Regions from separate parts of the Trichococcus sp. ES5 genome, predicted to be linked through region 1. Evidence: riboswitches for the same ligand, from Rfam matches in the RefSeq annotation. Region 1 holds a riboswitch; each other region holds the start of a gene.

Region 1 (5,449 bases):
GAACAACATCAGCAGTACTTTGGATACGGAGACTATGACGAATCTGAATGCTAAAGTGGACGTCGATGGACAAGAATATGAAGCGGTCGCGAAAGAGTACTTTGATTCGATAAAATAAGGAGGCGTTGAGGCCGCATGGAGCAAACCGCGATAGAATTCAAAAATGTGACGAAGCTCTACGGGGAAGGGGGCACGAAGGCAGTCGATGATATCTCTTTTGAAATTAAGGAGGGGGAGTTCATCACTGTCCTGGGTTCTTCCGGCTCCGGCAAAACGACGACTTTAAAAATGATCAACCGGTTGATCCGTGAAGATGAAGGGAACATAACCTTCTTCGGAGAGGACATCAGCGGAATGAACGAAGTGGATCTTAGACGGAAAATCGGTTATGTCGTCCAACAAATCGGTCTGTTTCCGCACATGACCGTTGCCCAAAACATCGCGACAGTCCCGGAACTGCTGAAGTGGGACAAGAAGGAAATCCAAGCCCGCGTCAAAGAATTGCTGGAGCTTGTCCAACTGGATCCGAATGTGTTTGCCGACAGAAAGCCGAAACAATTATCCGGCGGTCAGCAACAGCGTATCGGCGTTGCGAGGGCGCTTGCCGCCAATCCGAAAGTGATGCTGCTGGATGAACCATTTGGAGCGGTCGATGCGATCACGCGCCTACAACTGCAGAATGAACTGCAAAAGATCCACAAAGAATTGGGAGACAAAACCTTTGTGCTGGTCACCCACGACATCAATGAGGCGTTCAAGCTGGGGACGAGAGTGCTGGTAATGGACAAAGGCAAGATTTGTCAATTTGATGCACCGAGGGAAATCATGCGCAATCCGAAAACGGAGTTTGTCGCAAATTTGATTGCCACCGTAAAGGAACAAGAGGCATTTTGGAGTGAGCTGAAATGATTGCATACTGGAATACTTACCATGAAAAACTGTTGCTTGCCACGATGCAGCATATCGAATTAGTGGGGACGACGCTGACGATCGCCATCCTCATCGCTAGTGGCATAATCCTGGCCTGCATGCATCAGGAACGCGTGATGAACGGCTTGATCTATCTGACCTCTTTGCTTTATTCGATCCCGAGTCTTGCTCTATTTGCCATCTTGATTCCGTTGACGGGACTGGGAAGGAACACGGCCATCATCGTATTGGTGATTTATTGCCAATATGTCCTGTTGCGCAGTTTTTCCGCAGGGATCAAGGAGATCGATCCGACAATCATCGAAGCCGCTGTAGGGATGGGCATGACGAGGAATCAAATGTTCCGGAAAATCCAACTGCCGTTGGCAATGTCATCAATCATCGCAGGGATACGGATCGCTGCGACCTCCACAATCGGCATCGCAACCATCGCCGCAACGATCAATGCGGGCGGGTTGGGAACTGTCCTTTTCGATGGCTTGCGGACATTCAGCGTCGTAAAACTGTTGTGGGGTACTGTGCTGTCGATGTTGTTGTGTCTGCTTGTCAATGTCATCCTGTACTTACTTGAGAACGCGTTGCGACGGAGATTTGCCTGATCTTTTCAAAGGAGTGGTCGCTTGAGTGATATCTGGAACCCGTTGCACGGCTGCAAAAAGGTCAGCCCGGGATGCCAAAATTGTTATATGTTTCATTTGGATAGTCAACGAGGAAAAGATGGCGCGCTGATTTATAAAGTCCAGAGCAGCTTCGATCGACCGTTGAAAAGAAACCGGCGCGGCGACTTTGTCATACCTCCTGGTTCCACGATACGCGTCTGCATGACTTCTGACTTCTTTCTTGAGGAAGCGGACGAGTGGCGCGGGGAAGTCTGGAAGATGATTGAGAAGCGTTCGGACGTGCTGTTCTACTTGTTGACGAAAAGAATCGAACGCGTGAAAGATTGCCTTCCTGAAAATTGGGGAGACGGTTGGGAAAACGTGTGGATGAATGTCTCTGCCGAAAACCAAAAGATGGCCGATAGGCGGATCCCGGTACTCCTGGATCTGCCTTTCAAACACCGAGGCATCATGGCCGCACCGTTGATCGGCGAAATCGACTTGACGAAGCATTTGTCGTCCGGAAAAATCGAACGCGTCATCGTTGGCGGGGAAAACTATGATGGGGCAAGGGAATGCCATTATGAATGGGTGCACAGGATGCACCAAGATTGCGTGGACCAGCATGTGAACTTCGAATTCATCGAAACCGGGAATCATTTTGTGAAGAACGGACGGAAGTATGAAATTTTGGACAAAAGAAAGCAGCAGGAGCAGGCAAAGAAATCCGGCCTGTCTTATGAAGGGCGTGCGGTTTCGGTTCAACTGACGGAGGTTGCCCAGGGCGAATCGGTGCCGCTTTTTCAAACAGATGCCGTGACTTTGTGCGACTCCTATGCCTACAAGAAATTTTGCGGTACGCAATCGGGAATACCCAGCTGCATGCTGTCGCTATGAAAATAAGAAAGGAAGTCGGAGAAATGAAGGCAGTCGTAGTGCATGAAGCGGGCGGACCGGAAAAACTGGTGCATCAGGAAGTTCCGCTTCCGGAAATCCGGGAAGGCTGGTCTCTCGTGAAGGTCATGGGCTTCGGCATCAACCATTCGGAAATCTTTACGCGGGAGGGGAAATCCCCCTCGGTCAAATTTCCCCGCATTTTAGGGATTGAATGCGTAGGGATAGTGGAGCGTTCGAGCGACGAAGAAAAATTGCCGCTCGGTCAAAAAGTGGTGTCGATCATGGGGGAAATGGGGAGAGCCTTCGACGGGAGTTATGCGGAATATGCCCTGTTGCCGGATGACCAAATCTATCCAGTCCACACCAATTTGCCTTGGTCCCAATTGGCGGCCCTTCCGGAAACCTACTATACGGCTTTCGGTTCCATGAAGAATCTGCGGATCCAAGCATCCGATCAGGTTTTGGTTCGGGGGGCAACGAGCGGTGTCGGGGTTGCCTTTGCCAAGTTGGTCAAAGCCCAATTCCCGGATATCCGGATTTATGGGAGCACGCGGAAAGCCGAAAAGGGTGAGAGATTGAAAGAAGCCGGCTTCACCGACTACGTCGAAGACCGCAACGGCGTGTTGGAAACGGAAGAGACTTTCGACAAAATTCTGGAATTGATCGGCCCTGCGACGATCAAGGACAGCCTTTCCCATATCCGGGAAGGCGGCGTTGTCTGCAGCACCGGTCAACTGGGCGGGAAATGGTTCCTGGAGGATTTCGATCCCATCATGGAATTGAAGCATAACAGCTACTTGACTACTTTCCATTCGAGTGACGTCTCCGGCGAGAAGGTGAATGAACTGCTGGAGTACATTGAAGAAAAAGGCATTGCTGTGGATCCCGAGCGAGTCTTCCCGCTCGAAGAGGTTGCCCAAGCCCATGCCTTTTTGCAGAGCCAGGACAGTTTCGGAAAAGCCATTGTGTTGGATCCGAGCGCTGCGGGAGAGAAAGCTTCAGAATAGGGTTGCGTTTCCGCGGATTATTGGTTAGAATCAAATGAGAAACACTGGGGGTGCGCTATTGCGCTGAGACCGGCATTGCCGGAACTCTTTGTACCTGATCTAGTTCATACTAGCGGAGGGAATGTGGCGTTTGACTATTCGCATAATAGACATCAAAACGTTATATTTTCTGATTTTCGCATCAGATCATATAGCGTTTTTTATTTTCAGTAGGGGTGCGCGCGAGCGCTGAGACCGAAACTGTCGGAACCCTTCAAACCTGATCCAGTTCGTACTGGCGGAGGGAACTGAGCTCGGTCTGGAGTCCGTACGTATATCCAAGACATCTCAGGGGAGGTGTCTTTTTATTTTCGTTAAAATCCGGGAGGAGGGGAAACGGTTCGCATAGATCAGGCTTCAAAAGGAATGAATCAAACTGAAAAGGGGAAAATCTTATGAACACAAAAAAATTAGTCACCACTGCCTTGATCATTGCCATGGGGGTGGTCAGCAACAGCATCTTCGTCATCCCGATCGGCATTGCAAAGGTAGCACCGATGCAGCATCTGCTGAATGTACTGACCGCTGTCTGGTTAGGACCCGGGTACGCCGTCCTGCAGGCCTTCGGCGTTTCCGTGCTGCGCAACTTGCTGGGAACGGGAACCATATTTGCCTTTCCTGGCAGCATGATCGGAGCTGTTTGCGCAGGTCTGTTTTATGCCAGAACGCAAAAGATCGGTTACGCGGCGCTGGGTGAATGGATAGGCACCGGAATCCTGGGCTCGCTGGTGAGCACTTTGCTGGCGCAGCTCTTTATGGGCATGGAAGCAGCATTGATGCTCTTCCTTCCGAGCTTCGCAATCAGCTCCGCCATCGGAGCCGGGATGGCTTATTTCATCATCCTGGAAATGGAAAAAAGAAGCGTGTTGGATCGGAACAGAATTTAAAACATCCGCATAAGCAGGAAGCCGCTCTCGGAAGAGGGCGGCTTTCTGCTGTCTAAAAGTGTCTCCAATAGAAATAGTTAAGAAAATTATTTTCATAAAATAATAATTGAAAAAACTATTTTCATGTGTTATTCTATCAGCGAAGGGGAAAAGGCGAAGTCAAGAAATGCGTAAAGCGCTTTTGGCGGCTGCGCAAAACAGGAGGAGGCAACGAAAAATGACAATCATCGAAGAGATCCAAAATCAGTATTCCGCTTTTTCCGCGAACGAGAAAAAAATTGCGGATTACATTCTGCAGAATAAAGCATCCATCAAAAATATGAACATCAAGGATTTGGCGGCGAAGGTGGAGACCTCGACGTCCAGCATCACCCGTTTCTGTAAACGCATCAACATCGATGGGTTTGTGGATATGAAGATTGCGCTGCGTTCATTGGCAAGCGAGCATCCTTTGAAAGAAATGCCGACTGTCTATGACGATATTTATGGCTATTATACGCAAGTCATCGATGAAACCAATCAGATGATCGAGGATCAGGCAATCGAAACGGTTGTCGATTGGATCAAAAATGCAAACAAAACAGTCATCTACGGCATCGGCAGTTCCGGGTTCACGGCCGCCGAATTGGCGCAACGCTTGATCCGCATGGGTCTGAATGCCACGGGGGTTACGGATTCCCACCTGATGATCATCAACAGTTCGATCATCAAGGAGGACGAATTGGTGATTGCCATTTCAAATTCAGGCGAAACGCCGGAACTGATAGCATCACTGGAGATCGCCAAGAAGAAAAAAGCGAAGATCATCGCCCTGACGAGCTTCAAAAACAGTTCCCTGACGAAACTGGCGGACGTCACTTGCTTCGGTTACCACTCGCGTTTCGTCAACAACACGGTGTTCGTCAACACACAGTTCGGGATGATGTATCTGATCGATGTGATTTCGACCTTCTTGGTGCAGGATGAGAATTTCAAATACAACATGGATCTGACGAGAAAAAATGTGCAAGGTTATTCGAAAAAATCGGAATAGTGGGATGTGGCGGCTGAGTCATGCAGGTGCACAGTGAAAATAAAGTTCAGGATCGAA
Region 2 (5,449 bases), on a different contig from region 1:
ACAAAATATATTGGAAGACTAACGTTTCATGACGTTTTCTGAAAATCTATGAATAATTCAGGTAATTCAGGTAATAATATTTAATTTTTTTTTCATTGACAGAGAGCCATTCTAAAAGTATAATAAAATAGTTGGTTTTGCGGTCATGGCGGAATGGCAGACGCGCCAGCTTGAGGGGCTGGTGGGAGTATCTCCCGTGGAAGTTCGAGTCTTCTTGGCCGCATCATAATTCAAAAAAAGGTTCCTAACATCAGAGAGATGTCAGGAACCTTTTTTGCTTAGATGATAACTAGGTAAAAATCAAACCGTACTGCTGATCATGTTTTACTGAGGTAAATTATTCATTGCATATTGTGCTTGTTCAGCAGTGTATCCTTCGTAAATCAATTGGTCATATAAACCCTGATCGGAAAAAGAGGAGTATTCTAAATAATCAATGGCTGTTTGAAGCGCATTCTGATTCCAATCCGTTGTCACATTATCAAGTGCATACTGTGCTTGTTCAGCAGCGTAACCCTCGTAAACCAATTGATCATACAAGCCTGGATAAGAGAAAGAAGAGTAATCCAAATAGTCGACGGCTGTTTGGAGTGCGTTCTGATTCCAATCGGTTGCGACATTATCAATCGCGTATTGTGCTGCATCTTCGGGGAACCCTTCGTATAAGAGTTGATCGTATAATCCTTGCTTAGAAAAACTTGAATAATTGAGGTAATCCTCTGCGCTGCCGAGTGCATTTCTGAACTCCCTTGAAACATCCGGCTGCGGAGCGGGCTCTTCGACAGGGGCAATCACTATTTCTTCGCTGACTGCCGGAATTGATTCTGGCACTGATTCTGAGGTGGCCATTGCAGCTGATGATGCTTCTTCTGAAACTTCAACATCAGTGCTCGTTCCGCAGGCAGTCAAAATTAATGCACTACCAAACAATAATAAGTAATTTTTCATGATGATTCCTCCAGTTAGTTTTTTTATATCAACCGCAGAAGCGGTGAATATCATAAACCAGGAAAAATAACGCGGTTTTACGAACCACCTATAATCAGGGCGGTCAGTTTTTGTTTTTTAAGAGTATCGATCAGGAGATTGTGGTCTGTAATTTGGATATTAAATAACTTCTTCAATTCCATCGGTATCTTCTGCTCACGTTAATAGAATTATACCTCATAAATCGACAAATATTGCACACAAAATAAAATATTTTATTTGTACGAGTATAGAAATAACCTGTTTGATATTTGACATTCTTGTGTTGTATAGCTGTCAGTCCGATTTTGATTCAAAAAGTTTGATACTACTCTTTTTATCCAGCATATATCTGTTATAATGGCGTGGATATCTTTTTCCTGAAAGTTATCCCATACAAAGGAGGGGGCTAATTTGAAACTTTTACATACATTAAAACCGATAGTTGCAGTCATTGCCGGGAATATTATTGTCGCATTTGCGATAGCGGCGTTTATTTTGCCGAAAAATCTGATCGCCGGTGGATCGACGGGGCTTGCCATCATTTTGAATCATTTCTTCGGGTTGAACATTTCTTTGGTCGTGCTGATTTTCAATGGTCTCATGTTTTTCATCGGAGCCGCGTTGTTGGGAAGGAAGTTCGCGTTGACGACGATCCTGAGCACGATCATTTTCCCGACGTTTTTGACTTTTTTCCGGACAGTGCCCGCTTTGCAGAACATGACGGATGACATTTTGCTTTCGGCGATCTACGCTGGAATCCTGTGCGGGTTGGGTGTGGGGCTGGTGTTCAAGGTCGGCGCTTCTACGGGCGGGATGGATATTCCGCCGCTGCTCCTGAACAAGCATTTCCGCATCCCGGTTGCAGTGGGAATGTATGCGTTCGACGTCATTTTATTGCTGATCCAGGCGTTCTTTTCCAGCATGGAAGAGATTCTTTATGGGCTCATCATGGTGTTCCTGACGTCCATCGTCATCAACAAAGTGATGGTAACCGGAACGAATAAGATGCAGCTTTTCATCATTTCCAAAAAGTTCGAGGAAATCAAAGAGGCGTTGCTGTATGTGCAGGATGTCGGTCTGACCCTGGTGAATATCGAAACGGCTTTTGAGGGGGCGCAGCAGCAAGCGGTGCTGTGCGTCATCGAGCAGCGTAAGTTGTCGGCCATCAATGCCTTGGTCAACGATATCGATCCATTTGCTTTCGTGATTATCGGGCAGGTGCATGAGGTTGCCGGGAAGGGTTTCACACTGGAACGCCAGTCCGGATTAGTCGAATAGAATCAAAAAACTGAGGCGTGATCCGAGATTCGGATCACGCCTCAGTTTTTCTGTAATTAAAAGTGGATGTTTCATGACTGGGTTACCGGTCCAAATTGGGCGATCAAGTCATGGATTGTCGGCTGTTCTCTTTGCGTTCATACGCAAACAACCGAGAGATCCACGAAGCGTCGGCTGTTCTGGCCGAATGCGGACGCAAACAACCGAAAGATCCACGAAGCGTCGGCTGTTCCGGCCGGACGCGGAAGCAAACAACCGAGAGATCCACGAAGTGTCGGTTGTTCCGGACGACCGCGGATGCAAACAGCCGAGAGAACCGCGAAGTGTCGGCTGTTCCAGCCGAACGCGGAAGCAAACAACCGAGAGAACCGCGAAGTGTCGGCTGTTCCGGCCGGACGCAGATGCAAACAGCTGAGAGAACCGCGAAGTGTCGGTCGTTCCGGACGAACGCGGATGCAAACAGCCGACATAGCTCATGAACAACGGTTGTTCCGGCATGAAATCAGTATCCGCGGACGGCTTTTTTCGGAACGTACAATTGTGGGTTGGTTTTGGCGATAACAGCCAGCACCATGATCGTGAATGCACCGGTCGCCAAGGCGCTGGCGCCGTTCAGCGTGATGGAGTAGAACCATGCGCTCCAGCCTTCAGGCGCGTAGGATCCCCAGAAATAGTAGCCGGCGATCGTGTGCCAGAAATAGCGGCCGACAGTCCCGACGACAGTGCCTATAAAGACATTCCACAAAAGCATTTTTTTATTTTGATCCGCAATCGCCTGTTGCACTTTCGGCGTGAAAAGACCCGCCAAACCAGTGAAACCAAAGGCGATGAAGTACTCGATGAAACCTTGCAGCGGCGTTAAAATATAGGCCGTCCCGATCAGAATGTGCAGCACGCCCCACAGGAAACTGGCGAAGAAACCGGGGACCAAACCGCGGCGCAGGCAGTAAAGCAGCATGACCGGTGCTCCCACCGTGACGGAAAAACTTGGGCCAATATTGAAAGGGATCAGGGATAAAACGGTTGCTAAAGCAGCAATGATGGTTCCTTCGATCCAGATGTTCAGATTTTTTGACATAAAAAAAACTCCTCCTTTTTTTGGGCATAATATACCATCGACAAAGGAGGAGAATAAAATTCAATTCTCAATCACAATCCCTACGCTCGTACTAACGAACAGGTTCGAAGGGTCAGAATCTATGTTCAATCTCAGCCGCGGACGGCCCCCCTTTGTGAAACGGTTTATTCAGTTAAGTTACACTTTACTACAGTTGATTTTTTTATGCAAGTTGCACGGTGCACAAAGCCGCATCCAGGACTATGCCAGAATGGCTAAACACTTGTGTGAAATGAACTATTTCTGCTCTTTTTCGGCTTGCGCCTTCAGGATGGCTTCGCGCTTCTTTTTCTTCTGCGTATTCATGTAGGAATCGATTATGCCACCGGTCAGCATGCCGATACCGAAGCCATAAGTCAGGTTGCCCGCGAAATAACCGATTGAAGCCCCAATCAGCATGCCGTACATCGTAAAATTGAATGAATTCTGCAATTTCGGATCTTCGTCGACCGGCAGTTTTTTATTGGTTACCGCGCCAGTATTGTTTTTATGCAGTTCCGGTATTGTTGGTTTCACATTTCTGCGTTGGATCTGGTTGCCTTTGTTCTTTTTCGCCATTCAGTGTACTTCCTTCCGTCTATCTGACACTTGTATTGTCTCCAATGAACATCATATCAGTTCATTTCCGGCTCTTCAATAGAACTTTGCTCGCGGATATACGCAGAATCGTAAAAATAGTAGAAGTCTTCCCAAATCGGAGGATCCTTAATCTTCTTCGGACAGTTCGACCGGGTCGCCGTTGTCATCCTGGAAATAGCCCTTCAGCACAAAAGCATCATCGCTCGGCCGATAACCGAGGGCAGTTTTGGCCTGTGAGATGTCCAAGCGTGGGAAGCGGTTATCCGATAGCCCGTTCACCAACAGGAACGGCTCAACAAGTTTAGCTTTGAGGGCGCAGTCGACTAAATGGCAAAGGTCCCGTGGAGACAGGTATTCGGCCAAGCCCGCTTCGTCGACGATCGGATCATCGAGGTTTTCATCAAAGTTGCCGATGCGGATGCCGATGGATTCTTGGCCTTCCGTAAAGGCGAAGTGGCTGGCCAATCCTTCCAGATAGACTTTCGAAACGCCGTAAATATCGCCCGGACGGACAGGTTCATCGGCGTGAACCTGCACATTTTTCGGGTAGGCGCTGACGGTATGGATGGAACTGGCGAAGATGATGCGTTTGACGAAGTTTTCGTACTTGGATGATTCCTTGAACAAGTAGAAGGGCATCTTGTAGTTCAAATCGATCAGCTCATCGTCAAAAATAGCATCGGGTGAAGGATTACCAGCCAGATGGATAACGTAATCGATCCCTTCCAGCAGTCCGTCCCAGTTGCCGGCGACAGTCAGGTCCAACTCTTTGACGATGGTGCCCTCCAAAAGGGCCGGATCGACGTTATGGAAATGGATATCCACCAAAGTCAGTTCGTAGCTCTCCTTCAGATGATCCGCCAAAATTCTTCCTATATTACCGCTTGCGCCGGTGATCATGATTGTGGTCATTGTCGAAATACCCCCTTGTTTTTTTACAGTTGCTATCGTGAACGTCTTTGTTTTAACTGTATGCAAGCCACCGGAAAATGTCAAAGGATAGCCCTTACAAAAACGGCGATTCGTCGGACGAAAAGGGAATGTTATATTTGAGTAAAATGTAGGTAAATTAATTGAGACACGGGCGTTATCCCTGTATAATAGGGGTAAGATGATAGGCAAGGGCAAGACACTTTTCAATCGAAAACGAAGGGGTGAGTCGGATGGACTTGTTGAAATTGCAAATGCGCGCTTTTCAAGGTCAGTGCGGATCTGTTGTGCAACAATCTTCCCATTCATTCTATTGCCCGACAGAGCACGTGCTTTCGCATGTGTTTTTTTGTTGATCCTGAAAGGGACCAGCGGGGCTTATCATCATAATGCCGAGCATCAAACGGGGGTGATGACCATACTACTTTCTCAAAACAAGTCAAAACGGAAAGGAACGGTGATCCGACGTATATCTCCTAGCTGTCAGGTGTGACAGCCATCGTACCGATGAAAGGCGTGAGGCCGGATAGCATGGTAACGTATCACCCAAATTGCGAAAAAATATAAAAAACTGGC
Region 3 (5,449 bases), on a different contig from region 1:
AGTTCCGGGAGAGTGTTTCATCGTGGGTCACCATCAGGATGACGGCGCCCTTTTTCCGGTAACTCTCCAAAAATTCCAGCAAGGCAAAGGTGTTTTTGGAATCCAACCCGAAAGTCGGTTCATCCAAAAGGATCAGCCGCTGACCTTGGATGATCGTCGCAGCGACGCTCAGACGCCGCTTTTGCCCCATCGAAAGTTGGAAAGGATTTTTCTCCCGCTGCCCGCTCAACTGGAAGAGTTCTAGGTATTCCTCCACCAGCTTCTCGATTTCCGAATTCCCCTTGCCGTCCAACCGGAGCGAATAAGCCATCTCTTCGTAGACCGTGTTCGCCACAAACTGGTACTCCGGATTCTGGAAAACGAAAGCCACCCGTTCGGCTAGCTTCTTCAATTTTCTGATTGGCTTTCCCTCCAACTCGTAGTGCCCGCTCGTTTTGATGAACTGCATGACGGCATGGAGGAAGGTGCTTTTTCCGGCTCCGTTTTGGCCGCGGATGATGACCCATTCACCCGGATAGGCCGCCAGCCCGGCCCCTTGAATTTTTATTTCCCCATTGCGCAAGCCTTTAAAATCGCGCAGTTCCAGCAGCGGACTCTGCAATCTAAAGGACTTCTGCTTTCGTTGCAAGGGCGTTTCCGCCAGATGTTGGTCCCATACCCCCGGAAACCAGATGCCCTGCTCCTTCATCTCGTCCTTGTGGGCCGAGAAGATTTCTTCGTTCGGTCCATCGGCGATGATGCGGCCGGATGCATCGAACAACACGAGCCGTTCGGCGAATGCCAGCACATGATCGATTTTGTGTTCCACAATGATGACCGTTTTGTCCTTGCAGACATCCTGCAGGACCTCCCAGATCGCTTCCGTTCCTTCCGGATCCAGCATGGCGGAGGGCTCATCCAAAAAGAGCACTTCCGGATCCAACACCAATACCGAGGCGATCGCCAGCCGTTGCTTCATCCCTCCGGAAAGGCTTTCGATGGGGATATGGCTGTCCGCCAGCTCCAAACCCACTTGCCGGAGCGCAACGTCTATTCTGGCAGTCATCTCTTCGCGCGGAACCGCCAGATTTTCGAGCACAAAAGCGAGTTCTTCATCGACATAGGGCATGCAGAATTGGCTGTCCGGGTCCTGAAAAACATAGCCCCAGGAAGCCGGCGTCACGAGCTTTTCGGCCTTCATCGGCACTTCGATCGATTGCGGAATCAGCCCGCTCAACACCTGCAGCAGCGTGGATTTGCCGCAGCCGGACGGCCCCAAAAGCAGCACTTTTTCGCCTTCAGCCACCGAAAAGGAAAGATCCTTGAACAACAAATCGGCGTCGCCGGGAAACTTCAACTTCAGCTTTTCCACATACGCTCGCTGCTCCATTTCCGCCATCCTCCTTAATCCATATCTGTGAAATCTTCAGTCGAAAGCGGACGGACAAGGTTCGTCACGCCGGTATCCTCCAGGACTTCCGCCAAGTAGTAGGCCAGCACCCCGGCAAAGAAAATCGAGCCGGCAAAACGGGCCAACAAATACAGCGCCAAGTTCCAAGCAGCCAACTCAGCAATCTGCCCGTTCAACGCATCCACCACTAGCGAACCCACGCAAGATGCCGAAGCTGCCAAAGCGGCAACCTTCAGGTCAAAACGTTTGTAACGGAAGGCCATGAACACCAATTCCGCAAACAATCCTTGCACCACGCCGGAAAGCAAGACGGTCAGACCCCATGGCGACCCCAAAAGGAATTCACCTGAAGCCGCAGCGATTTCCGCCAACAGCGCCACACCCGGTTTGCGGATGATGAAATAGGCGACGGTACCGGCGATGAACCACATGCCGTACAGCAGCTGATCAAGATGCAGACCCAACGGCTGCACCGCGTAATAAACCGTTCCCCACAGGATGTAGACGATCCCGAAAGCGATGGCGATGACGATCGTCACCAAAATATCTGTAAGCTTCAATTCTTTTTTCATTTTCTCTGTCTCCTCATTGTGTTTTATTTTGTCTCTTATTGCTCCAACGGTACCGGCCACGTTTCCATGCGATAGGCCATTTCCCAAAATGCGTATTCGTACTGACTGCTGATGATGAAATGCTCTTTCATCCTTTCGCGGTCGGCTTCACTCACGGCTGCGGCAATCTTATCCAGATGCTCAATCTGCTCATCCACCCGGTCCTGAAAATCCTTCCCGCCATAGGTAGCGATCCATTCCTGATAGATCGGTTCTTCCGGTGCTGCATTAATGAAGGCGTCGCCGATTTCGGCGTAGAGCCAGTAGCAAGGCAGAACGGCGGCGATCACATCCCCCAAATGCCCCGAGTGGCCGGCATGATAGAGATGGGACGTGTAGGCGTATGTTGTGGGCGCGGGTTTGAAACACTCTTTTTCTTCCGCGGTGATGCCCATCCTTTTCGAAAATTGTTCATGCAGGCCGATTTCGGCGCTGTACGTATGCTTCGCGAAGTCGGCGAACTGGTTGGTCGTCGCAATATCCGGTGCTTTGGCTGCGCCGAGCGCCAAAATTTTGGCGAAGCGCGTCAGGTAATAGGAATCCTGCTGGATGTAAAAACGGAAATTCTCCAACGGCAAGGTGCCGTCCCCGATCCCTTTCACAAACGGATGCTCCATGCTGGCTGCCCAGATCGGTTCTACCGCTTGGCGGATTTGTGCTGAAAATGTCATTGCTTTCCCTCCATATGCTGTGAGCGCTCCGCAAGGGTCCCGACTTATCCGAACGGCCGCTCTTGATTTTTGCAAACAAAAAAACCACTCTCTTCCCAACGGAAAAAAGTGGTTGTATGTTCCTTATGCAATAGGGACTTACTTAGCCAAAAGAGGCCGCCACTTCCCTACGCTGGTACAAACCAGATCAGGTTCTAAGGGTCTCGAAGTCCTACTTCGATCTCAGCTTTTTGGCGGACAGTCATCCGCCGGTAAAGCACCCCTAGTGGTAAAAAGAATATTCAGTTCATTTGCTATTGTTCTAATCGTATCATAATTTTTCCGGAAGTCAACTCGTTCTGTTGCACTAAACGTTACCGTTTCTTGTATTTATTCACCATATGCAGCCAACAACGCTTGTCCGTCTGCTTCAAAAACCTGCAATGCCTGCAGCGCCAAATCCTTGTTCATCATGTTATTCAGGACATCCGGAGGGATCGTGGCAGTATGCGCGCCCGACTCCAATGAATCGATGACTTGTTGGGAATTTTTGAAGCTCGCTGCCATGATTTTGGTCTTGTAGCCTCTGGCATCGATGAACGTCCGCATGGAACGGATCGCCTTGAAGGGATCGATCGCATTGTTCAGCATCCTGTTCACATACGGTGCCAGATAATCGCATCCGGCTGCGGCGGCCAGGATCCCCTGGTCCGCAGAATAGATCAGTGTCCCCAGGATCGCTCTTTCCGGATCGTCCTCTTTCACTTTTTTGATTGTTTCCAAGCCTGCTTGTGTAACGGGAATCTTTATCGAAAGTCGGTGATTTGCATCAAATGTCTTTATTGCTTCATAATCGGCAAACATTTCTTCAGAAGTCGTACCCAGCAATTGTACAAAAAGTTCCGTCGGCTCCAAAGCCAATAAATCTTGTAATTGTTTGAAGCGACTGCCGGAACCAGTCGACAAAATCGTCGGGTTGGTGGTGACTCCTTTCAGAAATCCGCTTTTCAAAAAACTTCCGATTGCTTTGATGTCGTTCGAATCTATGTACATACGCTACTACCCCACAGTTTCAGTGATTTTGATGATGGTGCCTTCCGCGATTTCGTTCACTGTTTTGTGTTCAACATACAGAGAGCCTGCCAATTCAGCGACTGTTTCTCCGCTGAAGTTAATGGTGATGTGCCCCAGATCCCTGAGGTTTTTGTTGACCACATCACCCACTGCTGTGACGCGATAACTATCGTCGCCGATAACCAACGCGTGTCCTAGTTGAATATCCTGCTCCAGTGCATTTTGTTCGATCAGGAAGCAATATGGCCGCAATGCTTCCGGAGCATCGTCTCCGAACAATACCATCATATCCTCAGCTAAAAACTCCTTAGCATTAGGTCCGATTTCTGTGACTACCGTTGAATAAATTGACATTTTTCTTCACCTTTTCCGATTATTAGTTTTTAACCATTGGCTGAACGAACCCGTTCAGCTTTTCTGAATTTTTAATACAATCCGAAGCTTGCTAACCAAGCGACGAATACGCGGGGCACACCGTTCAGGAATCGAGAATAAAGAACGGATGGTACGCCGACTTCTACTGTTTTAGCTTCTGCTTCCTGCAAGCCTAACCCGACTGGAATGAAATCGCAAGCATTTTGTGTGTTGATGGCGAATAAAGCCGGTAAAGCTAAGCTTGGTTCGATATTGCCTTTACCGATCTCAACACCGATCAATGTTCCGATAACTTGCGCGATTACGGCGCCAGGTCCCAATAGCGGAGAAAGGAAAGGCAAGGAGCAGATGAACCCTATGACCATCAAGCCCCAGACATTACCTGCCAATGGAATCATCATTTTCGCGAACAGATTGCCGATTCCGCTGCCTTGGATAATACCGATCAGCATCGCTACAAAGGCCATGAACGGGATGATTGTCTGCAAGACTGTCTGCACCGCTTCACGGGCTGATTGCAGCATGATAGCGATCCCTTTACCTGCAGCCAAACCGATTTTTGCCACTACGCTGCCTTTTTCGGCATTTTGTTGCGTCAGTTTTTTGTCTGTAGTGTAAGCGACTTTCTCTTCTGCCACTGGTTCTGCAGTTGCTACGCTTGCTGCCGCTACATTTGCTGTCTCGCCAGTTACTTGGATCTGATTCAAGCCAACATTTGAAACGTAAATGTCTTCGGTGATGTATTTAGCCAAAGGACCAGATTTACCGGTGGCAACAACGTTGATTGTCGGGATGCCTTTTTGAGGATAGATGCCGCATCTCAATGTTCCGCCGCAGTCGATGATAGCCAAGGCTGTTTCATCATCCGGAATGGATGTTTTGAATCCGTTTACGGCTTCCATACCTGTAAGTTCAGCGATTCTGTCGACGATGGCAGGTTTTTCTCCGCCGCCTACGATGTAGATGAATTTATGTTTTTGCTCTGTTGGTGTGATGATCAGTGGTCCGCCCCAGCCGCCGGAACCTTTTTCGACTTTGATGCTGTTATATTTTGTCATAATGAATACCCCTCTCGTTCTCATGCATTCTATTTGTTTAATGCAACATCTTCTTGGTCGTTATTATTGAACTTTCGCTGTTTTGCTCAATTGGATTCCGGATTTTTTGCAGACATAAGCCGTTGTGAAGTCGGTTACATATGCGCCTACAGCATTCATCACAAGCCCGACAAGCAGATAACGGATAGCCAGTGGCGTGGTGCTCAATCCTAACGTTTCAACACCCGAAGCGATTCCTAGGAATACGAACAATTCGCCTGCATTGATGTGCGGGAAAAGGCCGTTACTCGT
Region 4 (5,449 bases), on a different contig from region 1:
TCCATAAAGAGCAGATCGTCGGCGCTGTCCTTGAGATGGCCGCCTTTCAGGAGCACGCTAGTCCCCGCTGCTGAAGCGATGCGCTCCGCCGCAGCCAGCATATCCGCCTTCCTCTCGATTTTGACACCGCTCAATGCCTCTCCTTCCGGCACATTCGGGGTGATCACATCAGCCAACGGCAACAGCAGCGTCCGCAAAGCTTGGCTGGCATCGTCCTGCATCAGGCTGCTGCCGCTTGTGGCCACCATGACCGGGTCCACGACGATATTTTCCGCTTTGTATTCGAACAGCTTCTCCGCAATGACTTTGATGATTGCGGCGTTCGACACCATGCCGATCTTCACCGCATCCGGCCGGATATCCTTGAAGACGCAATCCAGCTGTTGCGCCACAAATTCGGGTGTCACTTCCATGATTCCGGCCACGCCTGTTGTGTTCTGTGCCGTCAGCGCTGTAATCACGCTCATCCCATAGACTTTATGCGCCATCATCGTCTTCAGGTCCGCTTGGATGCCCGCTCCGCCGCTACTGTCCGACCCGGCGATCGTCAATACTGTTTTCATGTTTTTATCATCCTTTCCAATCCGAAAATGAATAGATGTACTTCTCCGTCAACGCTTCGATGCGCTCCCTATCCTGTGCCGCCGTCTCATCATAGACGCCGACTACCCGAAAACCGGCTGCCGTTGCCGTTTCGATGGCGTGCAGGGCATCCTCAAAGATGACGGTCTTCGTGAGGGGAGCCCCGAGATGTTCGAACGCCCGCTGATAAATGAGCGGATTGTCTTTGCCCGTCTTTACTTCACTGCTGGTCAGGATAGTGCTGAAATAGTCCCGGATGCCCAAACGTTCCAAGGCGCTCTCGGCTAAATTTCTTTCGGTCGCGGTGGCGATGCACATTTTCACATTCTGCTCCTGCAAGGTCTGCAGATATTCCGCGGCGCCGGCTTTAAGCGGGACTTCATGACGGTAAAGATCCGCAATCAGCATCTCGATTTCCGTAAGGATCGTCGCTTCGGTTTCATGCAATCCGTATGCTGCACGAAATTGTTGTGCAGCTTGCGTGAGGCTCATCGTCTTCAAGGCATCCTGCAAGCCAGGAGCCGGCTGCAGCTTTTTCTGAAGCAAATACTTTTCTCCCAATCCTTGCCAAATCGGCATGGAATCCAGCAACGTCCCGTCCAGATCGAAGATGACTGCTTCCAGTTTCATGGTTGCACCATCGCTTCGGCTAACGGGCGCAGTCTCTTCACAGCCGCGGTTATATCCGGCTGCGCAAAGATGGCGGATACGACGGCAACCCCGTCGATGCCGCTGCCGTTCAGATTGAGGATATTCCCTTCAGCAATGCCTCCGATCCCCACAACGGGTATGCTCACCGCCTGGCAGATCTGCTGCAGCGTCTCGATCGATAGCGTATTGGCATCCGGCTTCGTTGCTGTACCGTAGATGGCACCGACGCCCAGATAATCGGCCCCGTTCCGTTCGGCTGCCAGCGCCTCTTCGACGGAATGGGCAGAAACACCCAGGATTTTCCCCTCGCCGATCCGGCTGCGGACATCTCCCGCCTGCATATCGCTCTGCCCCACATGTACACCGTCCGCGTCCAATGCCCAGGCCACATCGACCGCATCATTGATGATGAAGGGAATGCGGTGGCGTTTGGCCACAGCCTGCAGTTCCTTGCCAAGGGATACAAAGGCATCAAAATCCAGTTCCTTCTCGCGCAATTGCACGACAGTAACGCCCGCCTGGATGGCTTCTTCAAGCTGTTCCGCCAAGGATGCTTCCCCCAGCCATTGGCGATCGGTAACCGCATAAAGCAGCAAATCGTTCTTATCTATTCTCAATTTTAGCGCCTCCTTCCAGTTTTTTGGCCGACATCTTGCTGATTTCATCGATGAGGTAGCTGCGATAGGATGAAGTCCCTGCCCCATTGCGGATCATCCTTTCATAAGCCAGCTCGCCGCTGACTCCCATCAGGCATACCGCTGCCGCGGTAGCATCCAGCAACTGCTCCGAGTTGGCTCCGCAATAGGCGGCGATCAATGCCGACAGCATGCACCCAGTTCCGGACACCTTCGCCATCTGCGGATGTCCGTTGCGGATGATGTAGGCTTTGTCCCGGTCCGCAACGATATCGATTGCGCCGGTGATCGCAATGACCGTCTCATTGCGGTCGGCCAAGCGTTTGGCGAAAGCGACCGTTGCCTCGAGCGTCTCCTCGGTCACGGCATCGCTGATGTCTGCATCGACGCCTTTCGTCGTGCCGCTGCCGGAATGGATCGTTTTCATTTCCGAAATGTTCCCTTTGATCACGGTGAAGGCAATGTCTTCCAGCAAGTTGAATGTCGTTTCAGTCCTGAAAGGGGGATGCTCCCGCACCGACCGGATCCAAAACAACGGGATGGGCGAGCGCATTGGCTTGGCGCCCTGCCAGCAGCATCGACTCCACGGCTCGGCTGTTCAAGGTGCCGATATTCAGATTCAGGGCGGTGCAGATGCTTGTGATGTCCGCGACTTCCTCGGGGGCATCCGCCATGATCGGCGACCCACCGGCAGCCAAGAGGGCATTAGCGACATCATTGACGGTGACGTAATTGGTGATGCAGTGGACCAGCGGCGTCTGTTGCTGGACATTTTCGAATAACGTTTTGAACATGAGGTACCTCCAAATAGTTTTTTTGCGACAAAAAAAGCGAGAAATGTCCGGATAGGCATTTCCCGCTGAATACAATCATTCAATGTTATTTCCCTACGTTGGCATTATCCAAATCAGGTAATCGGTCGAAGTTGATTACTTCCTCTCAGCCTGCTGACACAAGCTCCCTTTTTCGTATGTAATTTTGTAACTATCTTAACATAAGCGCCAGCCTTACTCAAGAATCATTTTTGCTGATTCTTTTTATCTTGATTGCGCATTCAGCCACTCGAAAATATTTGTATAAGTGGTTTCACCGACTGTCGCTGCAGCTGTTCCTCCGCCGGCAGCGTTGCTTGGTTCTGATCCGAATGTTTCAGTGTCGGCAGCAGCCGCGATCGCTTCCTTATCCTGGACGCCTGTCACCTGGTTATTGAACAAGTAGATCCAGGAGAAGTGGCCTAGGTAAGTAGTGCCCGGGCTGTCCGTTCCTTCGACTGTTTCGTAGTAGGACATCCAAGTGTTTTCCGCTCCGGCCTGGATGAGCGCCTGGTAAGTAGGCAGCATGTAATTCGCAGGGATGACAACCGAATCATCCGCGGATTGGACAAGCCAAATAGGCAAGTCTTTGATCGCCTGGATTTTTTCTGCTGTGAACCAAACTTGCTCGGTCTTCACAAAACTTGATGTTCCGGTAGCTTCATCATTCGTTTTCACGTACGTGCCATCGCTGTTGCGCTCGTATTCATAGTAAGCATACGCCTCGCAGACCGGATAAGCCGCAGCAAAATATTCCGGGTATTGGATGACCATATTCATGGTCATGTAGCCGCCGTTCGAGCAGCCTCCCAAATAGATGCGATCGGTATCGACATCCGGATGCGCAGCTACATAATCATTGATGGTATCCATCAAGATTTCGGTGTATCTGGAGATGCCGCTGCCGTTGCCGTTCGTTCCGTCCCCTTCGTCCATCCAATAGGTAGGCGCTTGGACAGCCAACACGTAAGCTCCGGTCACGTCGTCAGTTTTGAAATAGGACTGGATCTCCTCTTTTGCCAACGCCGATACTTCATTTCCAAGGATTGCGATGTCGGGATCTGTTCCGCCTTCACCTTGACCGTGCAGCCAGATGACCAACGGGTTCGCTTCCCCTTCGGCAAGTTCTTCCGGTTCATAGGCAGCTATCGAAAGCGTCAATTCCTCTTCTTGATCCGTCATCGGATTCACGTAGGTGCCGCTGAAAGTTCCTCTGGCGGTGAACAAATCCGTATCCGGGGAGATGCGGTTGTTCACGGCATCCTCCGTGATGCTCAAAGAGTAGGTTTCATCCTCGATCGTGACGGAAGGAGCAGCGATTGCGACCTCATAAGCTGGAGACCACTCATTCATCGATGTCGTCGTATTGTAGGTGAACGGGGATCCGATCACACTGAAGGTTTCATCATTAAAACCGGTCTCCATATCGATCGCGATGAAGTTTGAATTCTCCTGCGGGTTCCCGTTTTCATCGGATGTATAGACGTCCGTCACCGTGCGTTCCGATCCGGCCGTCATGACCTGCCAGCCGCTAGGATCGACACTGTCGACCGCATCCTCCAGTTCGATGATGAGCTTCGGTACGCCCGGTCCTCCTTCATATCCCTTCACATAGATGCTGGTCTTCACGACGCCAGCATAGGCATCGGCTGATTGCACGCCTTCTTGCTGGTCTGAATCCTGTTGATCCACCGATTCTCCGGAACCGCAACCGGCAAGCAAACCTGCCGTTATCCCTAATGTAAAAATAGTGCTGAATGTCTTACGTCTCATTCCCTAATCCCTCCATATCCCTTTTGTCCATCCAAACAGGCAATACCCCACCCCTGCCGTAAAACGGTTTCATTCCATCCTAGGCTAAATGGGTAGCGCTTTCCCTATTTGCTATTTTAGGGAATTTCCAAAAAAAATAGGGGCGATTTGTACCCAAATTATGGGCGGATTATGCCTTGTTCTCGTCGCGGTAGCGCTTCGGCGTCAGGCCATATTTGTTTTTGAAGGCTGCAGAAAAGGATTTCTGATTCGGAAAGCCGCAAGCATCCACGATGTAACGGATGTTTTTATCCGTGAACATCAGCAGTTTCACGGCTTGGTTGAGCCGCTGTTCGACAATATAGCTGTGGATCGTGCTGCCGGTTTCCTTTTTGAACAACCTGCACAGATGCGTATAGGAGAGATGGAAAGCCACGGCCAATTGATCCAGCGCCAGATCCTTTTCCAGATTCTCATCGATGTGTTCCGTTATAGCCGATATCAGCGGCAACGAGGAGCTGCCTCTGTTCTGATCTGTTTTCGGGACAGAAAAGTGCGTGTCCAAAAGAAAGAGGATCTGATACAACATCCCTTTCAGTAAAAGTCTGGCTTTTTCGGCGCCGTCGCTTTCCATTACGACAAAGTACCGGTCCAACAAGCCACGCAGTTCAGCCAGTTTCTCTCTTTGCAGATCCGAATAGGCAAGCCGGTTCGTCAGGCGGAAGCTTTTGTTGTCGTAATCGGGTATCTCGGATTTGATGAAGGCATACGGGAAAATGAGCGACAAAGCTTTCGTCTGATTATGCTCGTCCCAGATGGAATGGACTTCATTTGAATTGATGACCAGGATGTCTCCGGCATTCGTTTCGTGGACGATCCCACCGATCGTGAATTCACTGATTTTTCCGGACATCGTATAGCTGATTTCCAGTGATTTGTGCCAATGGGCAAGGACGCCGGAATCCTTCCGCTCGTTGTGAAAAATGTAGAACACGGGGAGTTCCGGATCCGATTCGA

The links. A riboswitch is a leader RNA that binds a small molecule or an ion and turns the genes downstream of it on or off. The one in region 1 is predicted to bind thiamine pyrophosphate.
Region 2: linked by a shared signal. The riboswitch ahead of thiT (energy-coupled thiamine transporter ThiT) and the one ahead of thiW (energy coupling factor transporter S component ThiW) in region 1 are both predicted to bind thiamine pyrophosphate.
Region 3: linked by a shared signal. The riboswitch ahead of tenA (thiaminase II) and the one ahead of thiW (energy coupling factor transporter S component ThiW) in region 1 are both predicted to bind thiamine pyrophosphate.
Region 4: linked by a shared signal. The riboswitch ahead of TES5_RS15615 (hydroxyethylthiazole kinase) and the one ahead of thiW (energy coupling factor transporter S component ThiW) in region 1 are both predicted to bind thiamine pyrophosphate.

What each region holds. Positions count from the first base shown of each region.
Region 1 covers NZ_FJND01000011.1:88,357-93,805, reverse strand. Annotated here, with positions in the region: gene TES5_RS15580 (glycine betaine ABC transporter substrate-binding protein) at 1-118, shown strand, start outside; gene TES5_RS09685 (ABC transporter ATP-binding protein) at 136-909, shown strand; gene TES5_RS09680 (ABC transporter permease) at 906-1,529, shown strand; gene TES5_RS09675 (DUF5131 family protein) at 1,551-2,426, shown strand; gene TES5_RS09670 (zinc-binding dehydrogenase) at 2,450-3,433, shown strand; TPP riboswitch at 3,470-3,572, shown strand; TPP riboswitch at 3,635-3,736, shown strand; gene thiW (energy coupling factor transporter S component ThiW) at 3,868-4,359, shown strand; gene TES5_RS09660 (MurR/RpiR family transcriptional regulator) at 4,577-5,392, shown strand.
Region 2 covers NZ_FJND01000012.1:74,053-79,501, reverse strand. Annotated here, with positions in the region: tRNA gene TES5_RS10135 (tRNA-Leu) at 140-223, shown strand; gene TES5_RS10130 (Ltp family lipoprotein) at 325-948, opposite strand; gene TES5_RS10125 (YitT family protein) at 1,381-2,247, shown strand; gene TES5_RS10120 (hypothetical protein) at 2,358-2,726, shown strand; gene thiT (energy-coupled thiamine transporter ThiT) at 2,750-3,325, opposite strand; TPP riboswitch at 3,386-3,487, opposite strand; gene TES5_RS10110 (hypothetical protein) at 3,602-3,922, opposite strand; gene TES5_RS10105 (NAD-dependent epimerase/dehydratase family protein) at 4,070-4,855, opposite strand.
Region 3 covers NZ_FJND01000007.1:77,337-82,785, forward strand. Annotated here, with positions in the region: gene TES5_RS07590 (ABC transporter ATP-binding protein) at 1-1,369, opposite strand, end outside; gene TES5_RS07595 (ECF transporter S component) at 1,384-1,962, opposite strand; gene tenA (thiaminase II) at 1,998-2,672, opposite strand; TPP riboswitch at 2,820-2,946, opposite strand; gene TES5_RS07605 (transaldolase family protein) at 3,042-3,704, opposite strand; gene TES5_RS07610 (PTS glucitol/sorbitol transporter subunit IIA) at 3,711-4,079, opposite strand; gene TES5_RS07615 (PTS glucitol/sorbitol transporter subunit IIB) at 4,151-5,158, opposite strand; gene TES5_RS07620 (PTS glucitol/sorbitol transporter subunit IIC) at 5,222-5,449, opposite strand, start outside.
Region 4 covers NZ_FJND01000016.1:15,520-20,968, forward strand. Annotated here, with positions in the region: gene thiD (bifunctional hydroxymethylpyrimidine kinase/phosphomethylpyrimidine kinase) at 1-563, opposite strand, end outside; gene TES5_RS11290 (HAD family hydrolase) at 571-1,212, opposite strand; gene thiE (thiamine phosphate synthase) at 1,209-1,850, opposite strand; gene TES5_RS11300 (hydroxyethylthiazole kinase) at 1,837-2,385, opposite strand; gene TES5_RS15615 (hydroxyethylthiazole kinase) at 2,357-2,662, opposite strand; TPP riboswitch at 2,736-2,842, opposite strand; gene TES5_RS11305 (prolyl oligopeptidase family serine peptidase) at 2,906-4,453, opposite strand; gene TES5_RS11310 (helix-turn-helix domain-containing protein) at 4,623-5,449, opposite strand, start outside.